One region of the Mesorhizobium sp. B1-1-8 genome, then DNA from elsewhere that is predicted to be linked to it. Evidence: riboswitches for the same ligand, from Rfam matches in the RefSeq annotation. Region 1 holds a riboswitch; the other holds the start of a gene.
The links. A riboswitch is a leader RNA that binds a small molecule or an ion and turns the genes downstream of it on or off. The one in region 1 is predicted to bind cobalamin.
Positions count from the first base shown of each region.

Region 2: another riboswitch for cobalamin. It lies ahead of bluB (5,6-dimethylbenzimidazole synthase); the one in region 1 lies ahead of FJ974_RS13575 (DUF1636 family protein).

Region 1 is NZ_CP083956.1:2,787,693-2,795,502, reverse strand. Features, by position in the region: gene FJ974_RS13610 (NADH-quinone oxidoreductase subunit E) at 1-136, opposite strand, end outside; gene FJ974_RS13605 (NADH-quinone oxidoreductase subunit D) at 138-1,328, opposite strand; gene FJ974_RS13600 (four helix bundle protein) at 1,394-1,720, opposite strand; gene FJ974_RS13595 (NADH-quinone oxidoreductase subunit C) at 1,806-2,408, opposite strand; gene FJ974_RS13590 (NuoB/complex I 20 kDa subunit family protein) at 2,413-2,994, opposite strand; gene FJ974_RS13585 (NADH-quinone oxidoreductase subunit A) at 2,985-3,350, opposite strand; gene FJ974_RS13580 (winged helix-turn-helix domain-containing protein) at 3,683-4,882, shown strand; cobalamin riboswitch at 4,912-5,116, shown strand; gene FJ974_RS13575 (DUF1636 family protein) at 5,155-5,583, shown strand; gene cobW (cobalamin biosynthesis protein CobW) at 5,586-6,623, shown strand; gene FJ974_RS13565 (cobaltochelatase subunit CobN) at 6,641-7,810, shown strand, end outside.
Region 2 is NZ_CP083956.1:4,958,353-4,966,162, reverse strand. Features, by position in the region: gene ribB (3,4-dihydroxy-2-butanone-4-phosphate synthase) at 1-32, shown strand, start outside; gene FJ974_RS24445 (MFS transporter) at 291-1,511, opposite strand; gene FJ974_RS24440 (TetR/AcrR family transcriptional regulator) at 1,633-2,241, shown strand; gene FJ974_RS24435 (hypothetical protein) at 2,352-3,335, shown strand; gene bluB (5,6-dimethylbenzimidazole synthase) at 3,336-4,073, opposite strand; cobalamin riboswitch at 4,116-4,294, opposite strand; gene FJ974_RS24425 (histone deacetylase family protein) at 4,408-5,334, shown strand; gene FJ974_RS24420 (exodeoxyribonuclease VII small subunit) at 5,338-5,589, shown strand; gene FJ974_RS24415 (DUF2277 domain-containing protein) at 5,628-5,894, shown strand; gene FJ974_RS24410 (pirin family protein) at 5,904-6,824, shown strand; gene dxs (1-deoxy-D-xylulose-5-phosphate synthase) at 6,967-7,810, shown strand, end outside.

The DNA.
Region 1 (7,810 bases):
GCAGCGGAATGATCGCCGACTGCTCGCGGCCTTTCGGATATTTGGCAATCCATTGCTGAGCCGCCGCCGCATTCGTCTCGTTGAAGGCGAAGGAGGCTGGCTGGAGGCGGGCTTCTGCGAGGCGGCGGACTGACATTTTAGCGATCGACCTCACCAAACACGATGTCGAGGGAGCCAAGCACGGCGGTTACGTCGGCCAGCATGTGGCCGCGGCAGAGGAAATCCATGGCCTGCAGGTGTGCGAAGCCGGGCGCGCGCAGCTTGCAGCGATAGGGCTTGTTGGTGCCGTCCGAGACCATGTAGACGCCGAATTCGCCCTTCGGCGCCTCGACCGCCGCATAGACCTCGCCGGCCGGCACGCGGTAGCCCTCGGTATAAAGCTTGAAATGGTGGATGAGCGCTTCCATCGAACGCTTCATCGCCGCGCGCTTCGGCGGCACCACCTTGCCGTCGAGGTTGGACACCGGTCCGCTGCTGTCGGCGCCGAGCAGGCGATCGACGCACTGGCGCATGATCTTGGCCGACTGGCGCATCTCTTCCATGCGCACCAGATAGCGGTCGTAGCAATCGCCGTTCTTGCCGATCGGAATGTCGAAATCCATCTCGGAGTAGCATTCATAAGGCTGCGATTTGCGCAGATCCCACGCAGCGCCCGAGCCGCGCACCATCACGCCCGAAAAACCCCAGGCCCAGGCATCGGCCAGCGACACCGTGCCGATATCGACATTGCGCTGCTTGAAGATGCGGTTGGGCGTGAGCAGCGCGTCGAGGTCGTCGATCGACTTCAGGAACGGATCGATCCACTTGCCGATGTCCTCGATCAGCTTCTGCGGCAGGTCCTGGTGCACGCCGCCCGGCCGGAAATAGGCCGCATGCATGCGCGATCCCGAGGCGCGCTCGTAAAAGACCATCAGTTTCTCGCGCTCGACGAATCCCCACAGCGGCGGCGTCAGCGCGCCGATGTCCAGCGCCTGCGTCGTCACATTGAGGATGTGCGACATGATGCGGCCGATCTCGGCGTAGAGCACGCGGATCAGCTGCCCGCGTTTCGGCACCTCGATGCCGAGCAGCCGCTCAGCGGCGAGCGCGAAGGCATGCTCCTGGTTCATCGGCGCACAATAGTCGAGCCTGTCGAGATAGGGCACGGCCTGCAGATAGGTCTTGTGCTCGATCAGCTTTTCGGTGCCGCGGTGGAGCAGTCCGATATGCGGATCGACGCGGTCGACCACTTCGCCGTCCAACTCCAGCACCAGGCGCAAAACGCCATGCGCCGCCGGGTGTTGAGGTCCGAAATTGATGTTGAAATTGCGGACGGAAGTTTCAGCCATTCTGGCGCCTCTGGCGAAGAGTCAGTAGTGAGTAGTGAGTAGTGATCATCAATCTCAAAACCTACTTATTCCGCCTGTTTTGCCTGCACTGTCCTGATAAGAGATCGCATCATTTTCCCAATCTCTTCGCATCTCAGCAGCAGTTCAGTCTCGTTGCCTCTTTCCAGCATACCGACACGGCATGCCAGCAATATATGCGTTTCCAGTTCCTTCAACGAACCCTGCGCCATGCGCAGAAATTGAACGAACGAACCTCTGTTCTCACGACCATACCCCTCAGCAATATTGGCGGCGATAGACACCGCCGAGCGGCGCATCTGGGAGGTCATTCCATAGATCTCGTCCCTCGGAAAACCTTTGGTGACGCGATAACAATCTTCGGCAAGAACCATCGCCGATTGCCACACCATCAGGTCGCGATAAGATTCGATCCGCTTTTCCAATTCCTTCCCTACTGACTACTCACTACTTCCCTACTCACTGTTTCGCCTTTTCATCCCCCGGCAGCACGTAATCCGTACCCTCCCAGGGGGAAAGAAAATCGAAGTTTCTGAATTCCTGGTTCAACTCCACCGGCTCGTAGATGACCCGCTTGGCCTCGTCGTCGTAGCGCACCTCGACGAAGCCGGTCAGCGGGAAATCCTTGCGCAACGGGTGACCGTCGAAGCCGTAGTCGGTCAGGATGCGGCGCAGGTCCGGATGGCCGGAGAACAGCACGCCATAGAGATCGTAGGTCTCGCGCTCGAACCAGTCGGCGCCCGGATAGACGGCCGTCAGCGATGGCACCAGCGTCTCCTCGTCGGCCTGGACCTTCAGCCGGATGCGCACGTTCTGCTTCGGCGATAACAGGTGATAGACGACGTCGAAGCGCTTGGCGCGGGACGGATAGTCGGCGCCGCAGATGTCGATGATCGAGATGAACTGGCAACGCGGATCGTCACGCAGGAAGGTCGCCACCTCGATCAGGTTGCCCGGCTCGACGGAAACCGTCAGCTCGCCATAGGCGAGCACCGCCTCGCCGACGCGGCCGGTAAGCTTCTCGCCGAGATAGGTGGAGAGTTCATTAAACGCCTGAGTCATCGGCTTACCGTTCGATCGTGCCGGTGCGGCGGATCTTCTTCTGCAACAGAAGAATGCCGTAGAGCAGCGCTTCGGCGCTCGGCGGGCAGCCGGGGACGTAGATGTCGACCGGCACGATGCGGTCGCAGCCGCGCACCACCGAATAGGAATAGTGGTAATAGCCGCCGCCATTGGCGCAGGAACCCATCGAGATGACGTAGCGCGGCTCCGGCATCTGGTCGTAGACCTTGCGCAGCGCCGGCGCCATCTTGTTGGTCAGCGTGCCGGCGACGATCATGATGTCGGACTGGCGCGGCGAGGCGCGCGGCGCGACGCCGAAACGCTCGGAGTCATAACGCGGCATCGAGGTGTGGATCATCTCGACCGCGCAGCAAGCGAGGCCGAAGGTCATGAACATCAGCGAACCGCTGCGCGCCCAGGTGATCAGCGCTTCGGTCGAGGTGACGAGAAAGCCCTTGTCGGCCAGCTCATTGTTGATTTCGAGAAAGAAGGGATCATCCTCCCCCACCGGCCGGCCGGTGTTGGGATCGATGATGCCCTTGGGCTTCGGCGCGACGAGGGTGCCTGAACTGTCGTTCAATCCCATTCCAGCGCTCCTTTTTTCCATTCATAGGCAAAGCCGATGGTCAGCACAGCCAAAAACACCATCATCGACCAGAAACCGAGCATGCCGACCTTGGAGAAGGACACCGCCCAGGGGAACAGGAAGGCGACTTCGAGATCGAAGATGATGAACAGGATCGACACAAGGTAGAAGCGGATGTCGAACTTCATGCGGGCGTCGTCGAACGAATTGAAGCCGCATTCATACGCAGACAGCTTTTCCGGGTCGGGATTCTGGTAGGCGACCAGAAACGGCGCGATGATCAGCGCCAAACCGACGACCAGCGCCACGGCGATGAACAGGACGATGGGCAGATACGAACTCAGGAGTGCGCTCATGCAGCGGCTTTCCCTTGGCGGCCAATCAACGTTGATTACAGCAACCAACCCTATTGCGGAAGCGTGACAGATTTACCGCTGAACCGTTTTAGGGCGCCTATGCTGCAACGCGGCGAGGGTTAGCGCAGCGGTTTCGGCGAAGCAAGTCAAACCTTGTTCAATTCGCGGCCCTGGACGCCATATCGGAACAAACTGGTCCGATCCGCTCCTGTTTGATTTCCTTCATGTTTTACTCCACTTTTTCTCCTGACACATATCCTGCCACTGGCCTGCTAGCATGGCCGGAATCATCGGCCAGGAATTCGAGTAAAACGATCGGGCAAGGCGTTTTGATGAAGGAAAAAATCTCGCTCGCCATGGCCAGGCGCATAGCGCTTGGCGCGCAGGGTTTCACCGATCCGCGGCCGTCCGGCACGCCCGATCGCCGCCATCTCGCCCGCGTGCTCTCCCGCACCGGCCTATTGCAGATCGATTCCGTCAGCGCGGTGGTGCGCGCTCACTACATGCCGCTCTATTCGCGACTCGGCCCCTACCCGCTTTCGCTGCTTGACAGCGCAGCCGTCAACCGCAAGCGCACGGTTTTCGAATATTGGGCGCATGAGGCTTCGTTCCTGCCGGTCGAGACTTATCCGCTGCTGCGCTGGCGCATGCAGCGCGCCGAGCAAGGCGACGAGATGTATCTCGGTCTGGCCAAATGGGGCCGCGAGCGGACCGGACTGATCAAGGATATCTATGACCAGGTCGCCGAGCGCGGGCCGATCGCCGCCTCCGGCATAGAGGGCCACAAGGGCAATGGCGGCTGGTGGGGCTGGAGCGAGGCCAAGCACGCTTTCGAATGGCTGTTCTGGGCCGGGCGCATCACCACCGCCTATCGGCGCGGCTTCGAACGCTACTACGACCTTCCGGAACGCGTTCTGCCGCAGGCGGTCCTCGACTTGCCGGTGCCGGCGGCCGAGGATGCGCATCGCGAATTGCTGCGCATTTCCGCCCGCGCCCACGGCATAGCGACGGCAGGCGACCTGCGCGATTATTTCCGCCTGTCGCCCGCCGACATGAAAGGCCGGCTGGAGGAACTGGTCGAGACGGGCGAGTTGCTGCCGGTGCGCGTCGAGGGCTGGGACAAGCCGGCTTACCTTCATAGGGATGCCCGCCTGCCACGAAAAATCGAGGCGCGCGCCCTGCTCGCCCCGTTCGACCCGGTGGTCTTCGAACGCTCGCGCACAGAAAGGCTGTTCGATTTCCGCTATCGCATCGAGATCTACACGCCGGCCGAAAAACGCCAATACGGCTATTATGTGCTGCCGTTCCTGCTCGGCGACCGGATCGTCGGGCGCATCGACCTCAAGGCCGACCGTCCGGCCGGTGTGTTGCGCGTCCATGCCGCCTATACTGAGCCCGGCGCCCCGCCGGAGACAGTCGCCCAGCTCTTCGAGGAACTGAAGCAGATGCAGGGCTGGCTTGGCCTGGAGCGCATCGAGGTGACTCCGGCTGGCGATCTCGGGCCGGCGCTGGCCGACATCGCCGCGTCGTAACCGCGCGTTGACACGCCTACACCCGTAAGCCTAAATCCGGTGCAGACGGTCTCCTCTCGGCAAAGGGAGGAGCCAAGAGGGAATGCGGTGCGGGACAAAATCCCAAATCCGCGGCTGTCCCCGCAACTGTGAGCGAAGAGCCAAGGCCGAAAGCCACTGGGATATTCCCGGGAAGGCGGCTACCAAGGCGATGACCCGCGAGCCAGGAGACCTGCCGTCTGCGACATAAGAATCCGATCGCCCGGCGGGTTACCGGGCAAGGAGCCTGATTTTTGGACCAAGACAGCAGTTTTTCGGCTGGCACAGCGGACAATGCGTCCGGCGATAGCGATGTCTTGGCCGGCGTCACCGTCATCGTCTGCGTCTCCTGCCGCGACGAAACCGGTTCCGACGCGCACCCCCGCGCCGGCGCGCTGCTGGCCGAAGACGCCCGGCGGGCCGCGGCTCCCGAAAACATTTGCATCCGTACCGTCGAATGCCTCGGCAATTGCAAGCGCCGCCTCAGTGCCGCGATCCTGCGCGACGGCTGCTGGAGCTATGTCTTCGGCGACCTGGAGACGACCAGCGGCGCCGACCTCGTCGCCGGCGCAAAGCTTTTCGCCACCTCCACCGACGGTCTCATCCCTTGGCGCGGCCGGCCCGATTGCCTGAAGCGCGGCCTTGTTGCCCGCATTCCTCCCCTCGACATGCTGAAGGACTGATCATGAACGCTTCCGTTTCGCGCGTCCCCTGCACCGTCGTCACCGGCTTTCTCGGCGCCGGCAAGACGACGCTGATCCGCAACCTGCTTGAGAACGCCAAGGGCAAGCGGCTGGCGATTATCGTCAACGAATTCGGCGACATCGGCATCGACGGCGAGATCCTGAAGGGCTGCGGCATCGACAGCTGCCCGGAGGAGAACATCGTCGAGCTCGCCAATGGCTGCATCTGCTGCACCGTCGCCGACGATTTCGTTCCGGCGCTCGACCAGATCCTGTCGCGCACGCCCAAGGTCGACCACATCCTGATCGAGACCTCCGGCCTGGCTTTGCCAAAGCCGCTTGTGCAGGCCTTCCAGTGGCCGAGCGTAAAAAGCCGCGTCACGGTGGACGGCGTCATCGCCGTGGTCGACGGGCCGGCGCTGGCCGAGGGCCGCGTTGCCTCCGACATGGAGGCGCTGCAGGCGCAGCGCGCGCAGGACGAAAGCCTCGACCATGACGATCCGGTCGAGGAAGTGTTCGAGGACCAGATCGCCTGCGCCGACCTGATCATCCTGTCGAAGAGCGATTTGATGGATGCGGCGGGCTCGGCGCGCGCCAACGCCGCCATCGGCGAGCATATCGCGCGGGCGGTCAAGGTCGTGCCCACCGCGCAGGGCAAGGTCGATCCGTCGGTGCTGCTCGGCCTCGGGCTTGCGGTCGAGGATGATATCGAGAACCGCAAGACCCATCACGATGACGAGCTCGACCACGAGCACGACGACTTTGACTCTTTCGTCATCGATATCCCGTCGATCGCCAATCCGGACGAACTGGCCAGGCGCGTCGCCACGGCGGCCGAGCAGGAAAACGTCTTGCGGGTGAAGGGTTTCGTCGAAGTCGGCGGCAAGCCGATGCGGCTGCTGCTGCAGGCCGTCGGGCCGCGCGTCAACCACTATTACGACCGCGCCTGGACGGCCGAAGACAACCGCCGCTCGCGCCTCGTCGTCATTGGCCTGAAGGGGCTGAACCGTCCGGCGATCGAGCGTATCCTCGCCGGCTGAGGTCAACACGAAAAGCGATGCATATCCTCACCACGACCTCCGCCTCGCTCGACGATCTCGCCGAGCCGATCGATCTCAGGCAGACACCTGCGGATGTCGTGGCCCTGTCCTTCACCGACAGTGATCTCGCCGGACTGGCGGCGGCATGGAAGGCGGATGCGGAGCGCCTGCCATCGATGCGGCTCGCAGCGCTTCGTGACCTGCGCCATCCGATGTCCGTCGACCTCTGGGTCGACAGCGTCGCCAAGCATGCCAGGGTCATCCTCGTGCGCATCCTCGGCGGCTACGACTGGTGGCGCTATGGCTGCGACCAGTTGGCAGCGGTTGCGCGCGAGCGAGGCATCAAGCTGGCGCTGCTGCCGGGCGAGAGTCACGACGAGGATCAGCGCCTGATCGAAGCCTCGACGCTGCCGCGCGAGGAGCTTGATGCGTTGCTCGGTTATTTTCGTGAGGGCGGGCCGGCCAATATGAACGCGCTGGTGCAAAGGCTGGCACGGCTGGCGGGGTCGGATGCGGCCGTGGCTGAGCCGGTCAGTGTGCCGAAGGCTGGGTTTTACGTGCCAGGATTTGGCGTCGTGGAGCGCGGCGTCCCCCTCCCCCTTGACGGGAGGATCCGGCCGCAGGCCGGGGGTGGGGTCCTCTGCGAAACGCGCCAACGCCCTGAAGTGCGGCGACAGGATGAAGGATCCAGCCCGGTCGTCCCGACCCCACCCGGCCCTGCGGGCCACCCTCCCCTCGAGGGGGAGGGGAACGTCGCGCCCATCATCCCCATCCTCTTCTACCGCTCGATGCTGCTGGCGGCAGACGTAGCGCCGATCGACGCTCTCGTGGAAGCGTTGAAGCTGCAAGGTCTCACCCCGGTACCGATCTTCGTTTCCAGTCTGAAAGATCCGACGTCGCTCGCCTTCGTCGAAACCGCACTCGCAACATTGAACCCCGCCGCCATCGTCACCGCCACAGCCTTTGCCTCCGGCGCCGAGCCTGGTACAGAAACTCTGTTCGACCGTGCCGGCGTGCCCGTCTTCCAGGTCATTGTCGCGACGACCAGGCGCGAGGTGTGGGAGAAGAACCAGCGCGGCCTGGCGCCGGCCGACCTTGCCATGCATGTCGTGCTGCCGGAGCTCGACGGCCGCATCCTCGCCGGCGCCGTGTCCTTCAAAGGCGAAATCGAAACCGATCCGGCGCTG
Region 2 (7,810 bases), 2.2 Mb from region 1:
GCATCCACATCGCCAAGACCGAGATTTTGTAGTCCGTCGACGGATTGACGGTCCTCCGCGACGTCGTCATCCACGGGCGGAGCAAGGAGCGAAGCGACGCGCGAAGACCCGAGGATCCATTCCGTGACGTCGAAGCGTCGCGACGGTTCAGAATTCTGCTCCGCTGCACTCTACGATCAAGGTAACGGAATGGATCCTCGGGTCCGCGCTCCGCTTCGCGTCGCTCCGTCCGTGGATGACGATGTCGAGGAGCCCTCGGCTAACTGCCAACGTCTGTGACCGAATAACCGTCACTCCGCCGGGACCACCGCCTCGCCCCGATCCACGTCGCAATCCTCCGTTGCCAGCCGGCATTGGCCGGCGAGCACTGTGCCGAGCGCAATCGCGCCCGCCGCCACCGATACCCAGAATCCGCTCTGCGGGCCGAACGCGTCGACCACCGCGCCGGCAGCGAAGGAGCCCAGCGCCATGCCGATGCCGATCCCGGTCGTCACCCAGGTGACGCCTTCCGTCAGCATCGCCGCCGGCACATGACGCTCGATCAGGCCGAAGGCGGTGATGAAGGTCGGCGAGATGGCGAAACCGCTGACGAAGACGGCTAGCGCCAGCAACGGTACGGTGTCGGCAAACAGCAGCGGCAGCGTGGTGAGCGCGATGACGGCGACGGCAATCGCCAGTTGCCGTTGCAGCGGCATTGTCAGATTGAGCGCGCCGATGATGATGCCGAGCACAAAGGATCCCAGCGCATAGACGCCGATGACCAGACTGGCCGCCTCGGGCTGGCCGAGCTCTTTGGTGATGGCAACCGTGGTCACTTCCGTCGTCGCGAAGGTCGCGCCGATGAAGATCAGAGCGAAAGTGATGATCTGCACCGGCCTAAGGCGGATCGCCGATCCGGCCGCGCCATCCGCCGCCGGACGCACCGGCGGCTCCGTCGAACGCTGAAGCAGGAACGCAGCCGAGCCGAAGGCGAGCAGCAGGGTGCTCACCAGCACGCCGGCTTCCGGGAACAGCGCAGCGCTTAAGCCCACCGACAGCGACGCACCGGCGACATAAACCAGCTCGTCGGCCGCGGATTCAAAGGCGAAGGCGGTGTTGAGCTCTGGCCGATCGCGGAAAATCTCGGTCCAGCGCGCCCGCACCAGCGCCGGGATGCTCGGCATTGCGGCGGCAAGCAGTGCCGACAAGAACAATGTCCATATCGGCCAATGCTGATTGGCAGCTACGATCAGTGTTGCGAAGAAAAGCACGGAAATGAAGGTTGCCGGCATGGCCACTCGTGTCTGGCCGAGCCGGTCCACCAGTCTCGATATCTGCGGGGACAGAAAGGCGTTGACCAGCGCATAGGTCGCCGAGACGGCTCCGGCCAGCCAGTATTCGCCATGCGTCTGTGCCAGCATCGCCACGATGCCGATCGGCGCCATGGCGATCGGCAGCCGGGCGATAAAGGCAGCCGCGGCAAAACCCTTGGTGCCGGGAGCCCGAAAGATTTCCAAATAGGGGTTTCGCATCGTCTTGTTCCTCGACAAGGGGAAGGCAGGCAATTACATACGCGGCGTATGAGTGTCAGATAGTTCATACGTAGCGTATGTCAATTGGCATACGGAGCGTATGTGGATAGGTCCAGAAGCCATGCACAAACCCCGCAAGGAGATGATCGCCGAGACGCGCGCCAAGCTGATCGCCGCAGCCCGCCATGCCTTCGGCACGATCGGCTATGCAGACGCTTCGATGGACGATTTTACTGCTTCGGCCGGCCTGACGCGCGGTGCGCTCTACCATCATTTCGGCGACAAGAAGGGCCTGTTGCAGGCGGTGATCGCGGAGATCGACGGTGAGATGGCAGCGCGCGTGAACGAGGTAGCGTCACGGGCGCCAACCCGCTGGCAGCACTTCGTCGACGAGTGCACCACCTATATCGAGATGGCGCTGGAGCCGGAGATCCAGCGCATCATGTTCCGCGACGGCCCGGCCGTCCTCGGCGACCCGGCACAATGGGCGAACGCTAATGCCTGCGTCGCTTCAATGACCGAGCACCTGACGGCCTTGCAGCAAGAGGGCGTCGTCGTGCCCGATCTCGATCCCGAAACCGCGGCGCGGCTGATCAACGGCGCCAGCAGCCAGGCCTCGCAGCGCATCGCCAATTCCAAGGACCCTGAAGCGACGTCGAAGAAGGCGATAGCAGCATTCAAGCAGCTGCTCGAAGGGTTGCTCAAGAAGCCAAAGCAAACGACCGGGTAACCACACCCGCCGGCTTGTGCACCGGTTTTTGGGCCGGCACGCCGCTGCCGCGTTGACAATCTCGTGCGTGGGCGCATCCTCTCGCGCCATCTTAAGGCAGGGGTCGGGCCATGTGGGACTTCAGCATCGGCAGGTCGGTGTCCATCATGATGAGGACATGGCCTTTCATCGTCTTTCGCATGATCGTCTATTTCGGCATCACGCTGGCTTTCATCATGGCGACCGGCACCGGCGCCAGCGTCGGCTATGGCGTCGGCCACATCTCGACCGATCCCGACGGTCCGCTCTCCTTCGCGCTCTGGGGCGGCGTGGTCGGCTTCGGCGTCGTCGCGGTCGCTATGTACTGGATCCGCGGATACATCCTCTACATCGTCAAGGCCGGGCACATCGCGGTCATGGTCCATCTCATCGACGGCCATGACGTTCCCGACGGGCAGGGCCAGATCGCCTATGCCAGGGAAGTGGTCGCCCAGCGTTTCGCCGAGGCCAATATCCTTTTTGTCGTCGATACGCTGGTCAACGGCGCCATCCGCGCCATCACCGGCCTGACCGCCGGCATCGCCGCCTTCCTGCCCATTCCCGGCCTTAGCGGCCTCGTCAGCTTCGTCAACACCGTCATCCGCCTGTCGCTGACCTATGTCGACGAGATCATCCTCGGCTACAACATCCGCATCAATTCGAGCACGCCTTTCGAGACTGCCAGGCAAGGCGTCGTGCTTTACGCCCAGAACGGCAAGATCATGGTCAAGAACGCGGTCTGGCTGGCGGCGATCATGTGGGGCGTGTCCTTCCTCATTTTCCTTTTGATGCTGGCGCCGGCCGCCGCCATCCTGTGGGTCATGCCGGGACAGCTTGCCGGCTGGGCCTTCGTGCTCGCCATCGTCTTTGCGTGGGCCTTCAAGGCGGCCTTCATCGAGCCATTCGCCATCGTTTCGCTGATGCAGGTCTATTTCGCAACCATCGAGGGCCAGGTTCCCAATCCCGAATGGGACCGGCGGCTGGTCGAAACCTCGTCGAAATTCCGCGAGCTCAAGGACAGGGCGCTTGCCTCCTTCCGCGGCTCGCGCTGGGAGGCGCCGAGCACCGCAGTCTGATCATGGCTTCCGCCGGTCTTCCGCGCCGAGCCTCACTATCGCCGATTTGAGCGGCGCCTCGCCGGCGCCGCAGAAAATCTCGCTCATCACCAGCTCTGGCAGCGGCAGCCGACGGCCCCAGCCATGCGCTTCGAGATCCGGTTTCGGCGCGAATTCCGAGACGCGGCCGACGCACAGATAGGCGATCGGCGTCACGTGCTCGGGGATCGACAGCAGCCGCTTCAGCGCTTGCGTTTCGATGATGCTGACCCAGCCGACGCCGACGCCCTCGGCCCGCGCGGCCAGCCAGAAATTCTGCACGGCACAGACGGTGCTGTAGAGGTCCATCTCCGGATTGTGCCAGCGCCCGAGCGGCGAGTTTTGCGAGCGCTGCCGGTCGCAGGTGATGCACAGGTTCAGCGCGCTTTCGCAGATGCCTTCGAGCTTCAGCTTGCGGTAGAGCGCCCGCCGCTCTTCTTCCATGGCCGGCAATTCCTGTTCGCGGGCGGCGAGAAACAAATCGCGCACCTGCCGCCGCCGTTCCGCATCGCGGATAACGATGAAATTCCACGGCTGCATGTAGCCGACCGACGGCGCGTGATGAGCGGCCGTAAGCAGCCGCGCCAGCACCCGGTCATCGAGATCGTCCGACACGAAGTGGCTGCGCACGTCGCGCCTGGTGAACATCGCCCGGTAGACGGCGTCGCGCCCCAATTGGTCAAAGTCTTCGCCGCCCGCGGCGGTTGCTGGTACCGTCATCGCTTGTCCCCTTGCGATAAGCAGTCCTCCGCCTGACCATGCGGACGACCATGTCTGCCGGGCCGGTCTTCTGGCTCGGGATCGACCCGCGTCCGGCGCCTTCCCGTCATCGACAGTGGCTTTTGCCGGCGCGGTCCCCCTCACAGCGTTGGGCACGCCACGGAATTCAACCGTGTTCCCGATTCTCCCGCGTCGCGGGCACCAGGCAGCGGCGGGACCTTATCGCGAACGCAGCGCGACGCCAATGCCGCCGGCGACACGGCAAGGCGCGATTTCCCCAGCCATTGGAATTCGAAACATGGTCATTCCGGTCGTAGGTGCCTAGATTAGGGCAATGGCTACCCGTCTCTACACCCATCCGGTCTTCCTCGAACACATCACGCCGCCCGGCCATCCCGAGCGGCCCGACCGTCTGCGCGCCATCGAACGCGTGCTGGACGACGAGGCGTTTTCAGCCCTAGACCGCGTCCAGGCGCCGGAGGGCGACGAGGCGACCATCCTCTACGCGCATCCTGAGGATTTCGTCGAGCGCGTGCGCGCCGCGATCCCCGAAACCGGGCTCGCCCGCATCGATGCCGACACCACTGCCAGCCCGAAGAGCTGGCAAGCGGCGGTGACGGCGATCGGCGCCGCCAACGCCGCCGTCGACGACGTTTTCGAGGGCCGCGCCGCCAATGCCTTCGTTGCCGCGCGTCCACCCGGCCACCATGCCGAGAAGACCACAGCGATGGGCTTCTGCCTTTTCAACACTGCGGCGATTGCCGCCCGCTACGCGCAAAAAAAGCACCAGGCCGAGCGCGTCGCCATCGTCGACTGGGATGTCCACCACGGCAACGGCACGCAGGACATTTTTTGGGACGACCCGTCGGTGCTCTACTGCTCGACGCACCAGATGCCGCTTTATCCGGGCACCGGGGCAAAAAACGAAACCGGCGCCGGCAACATCGTCAACGCGCCGCTGGCGCCGCAAACCGGCAGCGAAGCGTTCCGCGACGCGTTCCTGTCGCGCGTGCTGCCGTCGATCGAAGCGTTCGCGCCCGACCTGATCATCATTTCGGCCGGTTTCGACGCGCACCGTCGCGATCCGCTGGCCGAGATCAACCTGACCGAGGAGGATTTCGACTGGGCGACGGGCCAGCTGATGGAACGCGCCGGACGCCACAGCGGCAACCGGCTCGTTTCCCTGCTGGAGGGCGGCTACGATCTGCAGGGACTGGCATTTTCGGTCGCCGCCCATGTCGGGCGGCTGATGAAGGGATAGGATATGGCTGGCGAAGGCAATGAAGACGTCAAGGCGATGAGCTTCGAACAGGCGCTCGACGCGCTGGAGAAGATCGTCGATGATCTGGAGCGCGGCGACGTCCCGCTCGACCAGTCGATCAAGATCTACGAGCGCGGCGAGGCGCTGAAGGCCCATTGCGACCGTTTGCTGAAGGCGGCCGAGGACAAGGTCGAGAAGATCAGGCTGTCGCGCGACGGCAAGCCGGTTGGCACGGAGCCGCTCGACGCGGAATAGTTTGGAACGGGTGGGGCAGAGAAGCAGGAGTTCAAGCTATGTGCCGCAACATCAAGACCTTGGCCAATTTCGAACCGCCGGCGACCAATGACGAAGTGCATGACGCAGCACTTCAGTTCGTGCGCAAGCTGAGCGGTTCCACCAAACCATCCAAGCGCAACGAACATGCTTTCTATCACGCCGTGGAGGCGATCGCCGCCGCGGCGCGCGAGCTGCTCGATTCGCTGGAAACCACACAAGAGCCGCGCAACCGCGAGGAAATGGCGGCCAAGGCGAAAGCCAGATCCGCGCTGCGGTTCGCCTGAGGGGATCGAATGAGCTTCTTTCCGGGAAACGACCCTGAACCGGGCGATGGTTTCGCCTGCGACCAGATCGAGCTGATGGTCATCCCCAATGCCAAGGACATTGGCGGCTTTGAGGTCCGTCGCGCGCTGCCGACCGCCAAGCGCCGGCTGGTCGGACCGTTCATCTTCTTCGACCGCATGGGGCCCGCCATCCTGCGCGCCGGCCATGCCATCGACGTGCGCCCGCATCCGCATATCGGGCTTTCCACCGTCACCTATCTTTTCGACGGCAAGATCCGGCATCGCGACTCGCTCGGCACCGAAATGGTGATCGCGCCCGGCGACGTGAACCTGATGACCGCCGGCCGTGGCATCGTTCATTCCGAGCGCACGCCGGACGAATTGCGCGGCGCGCCGATGTCGATGTCCGGCCTGCAGACCTGGCTGGCATTGCCAGACGGCAAGGAGGAGATCGCTCCGGTCTTCGAGAATACATCGGTGATCCGCTTGCCCGAGATCGATGCCGAGGGTGTCGAGGGCCGGGTCGTCATCGGCGAATTCTCCGGCCTGCGCTCGCCGGTGGCGAGCGCCTCGGAGACGCTCTACGCCGACCTCAGGCTGGCTGCGGGCGCCAGCGTGAAAATCCCGGCCGATGCCGAGGAGCGCGCCATCTATACGCTGGAAGGCGAGGTTTCGATCGCCGGCGACCGTTTTCCGGCCGAGCGGCTTCTGGTGTTCAAGCCGGGCGACGAGATTGTCGTATCGTCCGAACAGGGCGCCCATTTCATGCTGTTCGGCGGCGCGTCGCTGGGTTCCAGGCGCTATATCTGGTGGAATTTCGTCTCATCCTCGAAAGAACGCATCCAACAGGCCAAGGAAGAATGGAAGACAGGCCGCTTCGATATCGTTCCTGGTGATGAGGAGGAGTTCATTCCGCTGCCCGAAAGATAGAGCAGGATGAGGCATCTTGCACCGGGCGCGTCACTGACGCGCATTTACATTCGGCCTGGAGCGGCATATTTCGCGCATGATCATGGCGCATGCCCAAGATGAAGGTTAGCGCAAGGTTAATTTTTCAGCAGGCCGCTTCAGAGTGAACGCAAAGCCCGACACGCCGCTCCTCGACAAGATCCGCATCCCCGCGGATCTGCGGGCGCTCGACGAAAGCGAGTTGCCGCAGCTCGCCACGGAACTGCGCGCCGAGTTGGTCGATGCCGTCTCGCACACCGGCGGCCACCTTGGCGCCGGCCTTGGCGTGGTCGAGCTCACTGTTGCGCTGCACTATGTCTTCAACACGCCGCAAGATCGGCTGATCTGGGATGTCGGCCACCAAGCCTATCCGCATAAAATCCTGACCGGCCGCCGCGACCGCATCCGCACGCTTCGCCAGGAAGGCGGCCTCTCCGGCTTCACCCGCCGCAGCGAAAGCGAATATGACCCGTTCGGCGCCGCGCATTCCTCGACCTCGATTTCCGCCGGCCTCGGCATGGCGATGGCCCGCGACCTCTCCGGCGGCCGCAACAATGTCATTGCCGTCATCGGCGACGGCGCCATGTCGGCCGGCATGGCCTATGAAGCGATGAACAATGCGGGCGCCCTCGACGCCCGCCTAATCGTCATCCTCAACGACAACGACATGTCGATCGCCCCGCCGACCGGCGCCATGAGCGCCTATCTGGCCAGGCTCGCCTCCGGCAAGACCTATCTCGGCCTGCGCGATTTCGGCAAGAAGCTGACATCCTATCTCGGCGAGCGCGCCGATCGCGCCATCACGCGCGCCGTCGAGCATGCGCGCGGCTATGTCACCGGCGGCACGCTGTTCGAGGAACTCGGCTTCTATCACATCGGCCCGATCGACGGCCACAATCTCGAGCACCTGATCCCGGTGCTGAGAAACGTCCGCGACAATTCCGATGGCCCGGTGCTGATCCATGTCG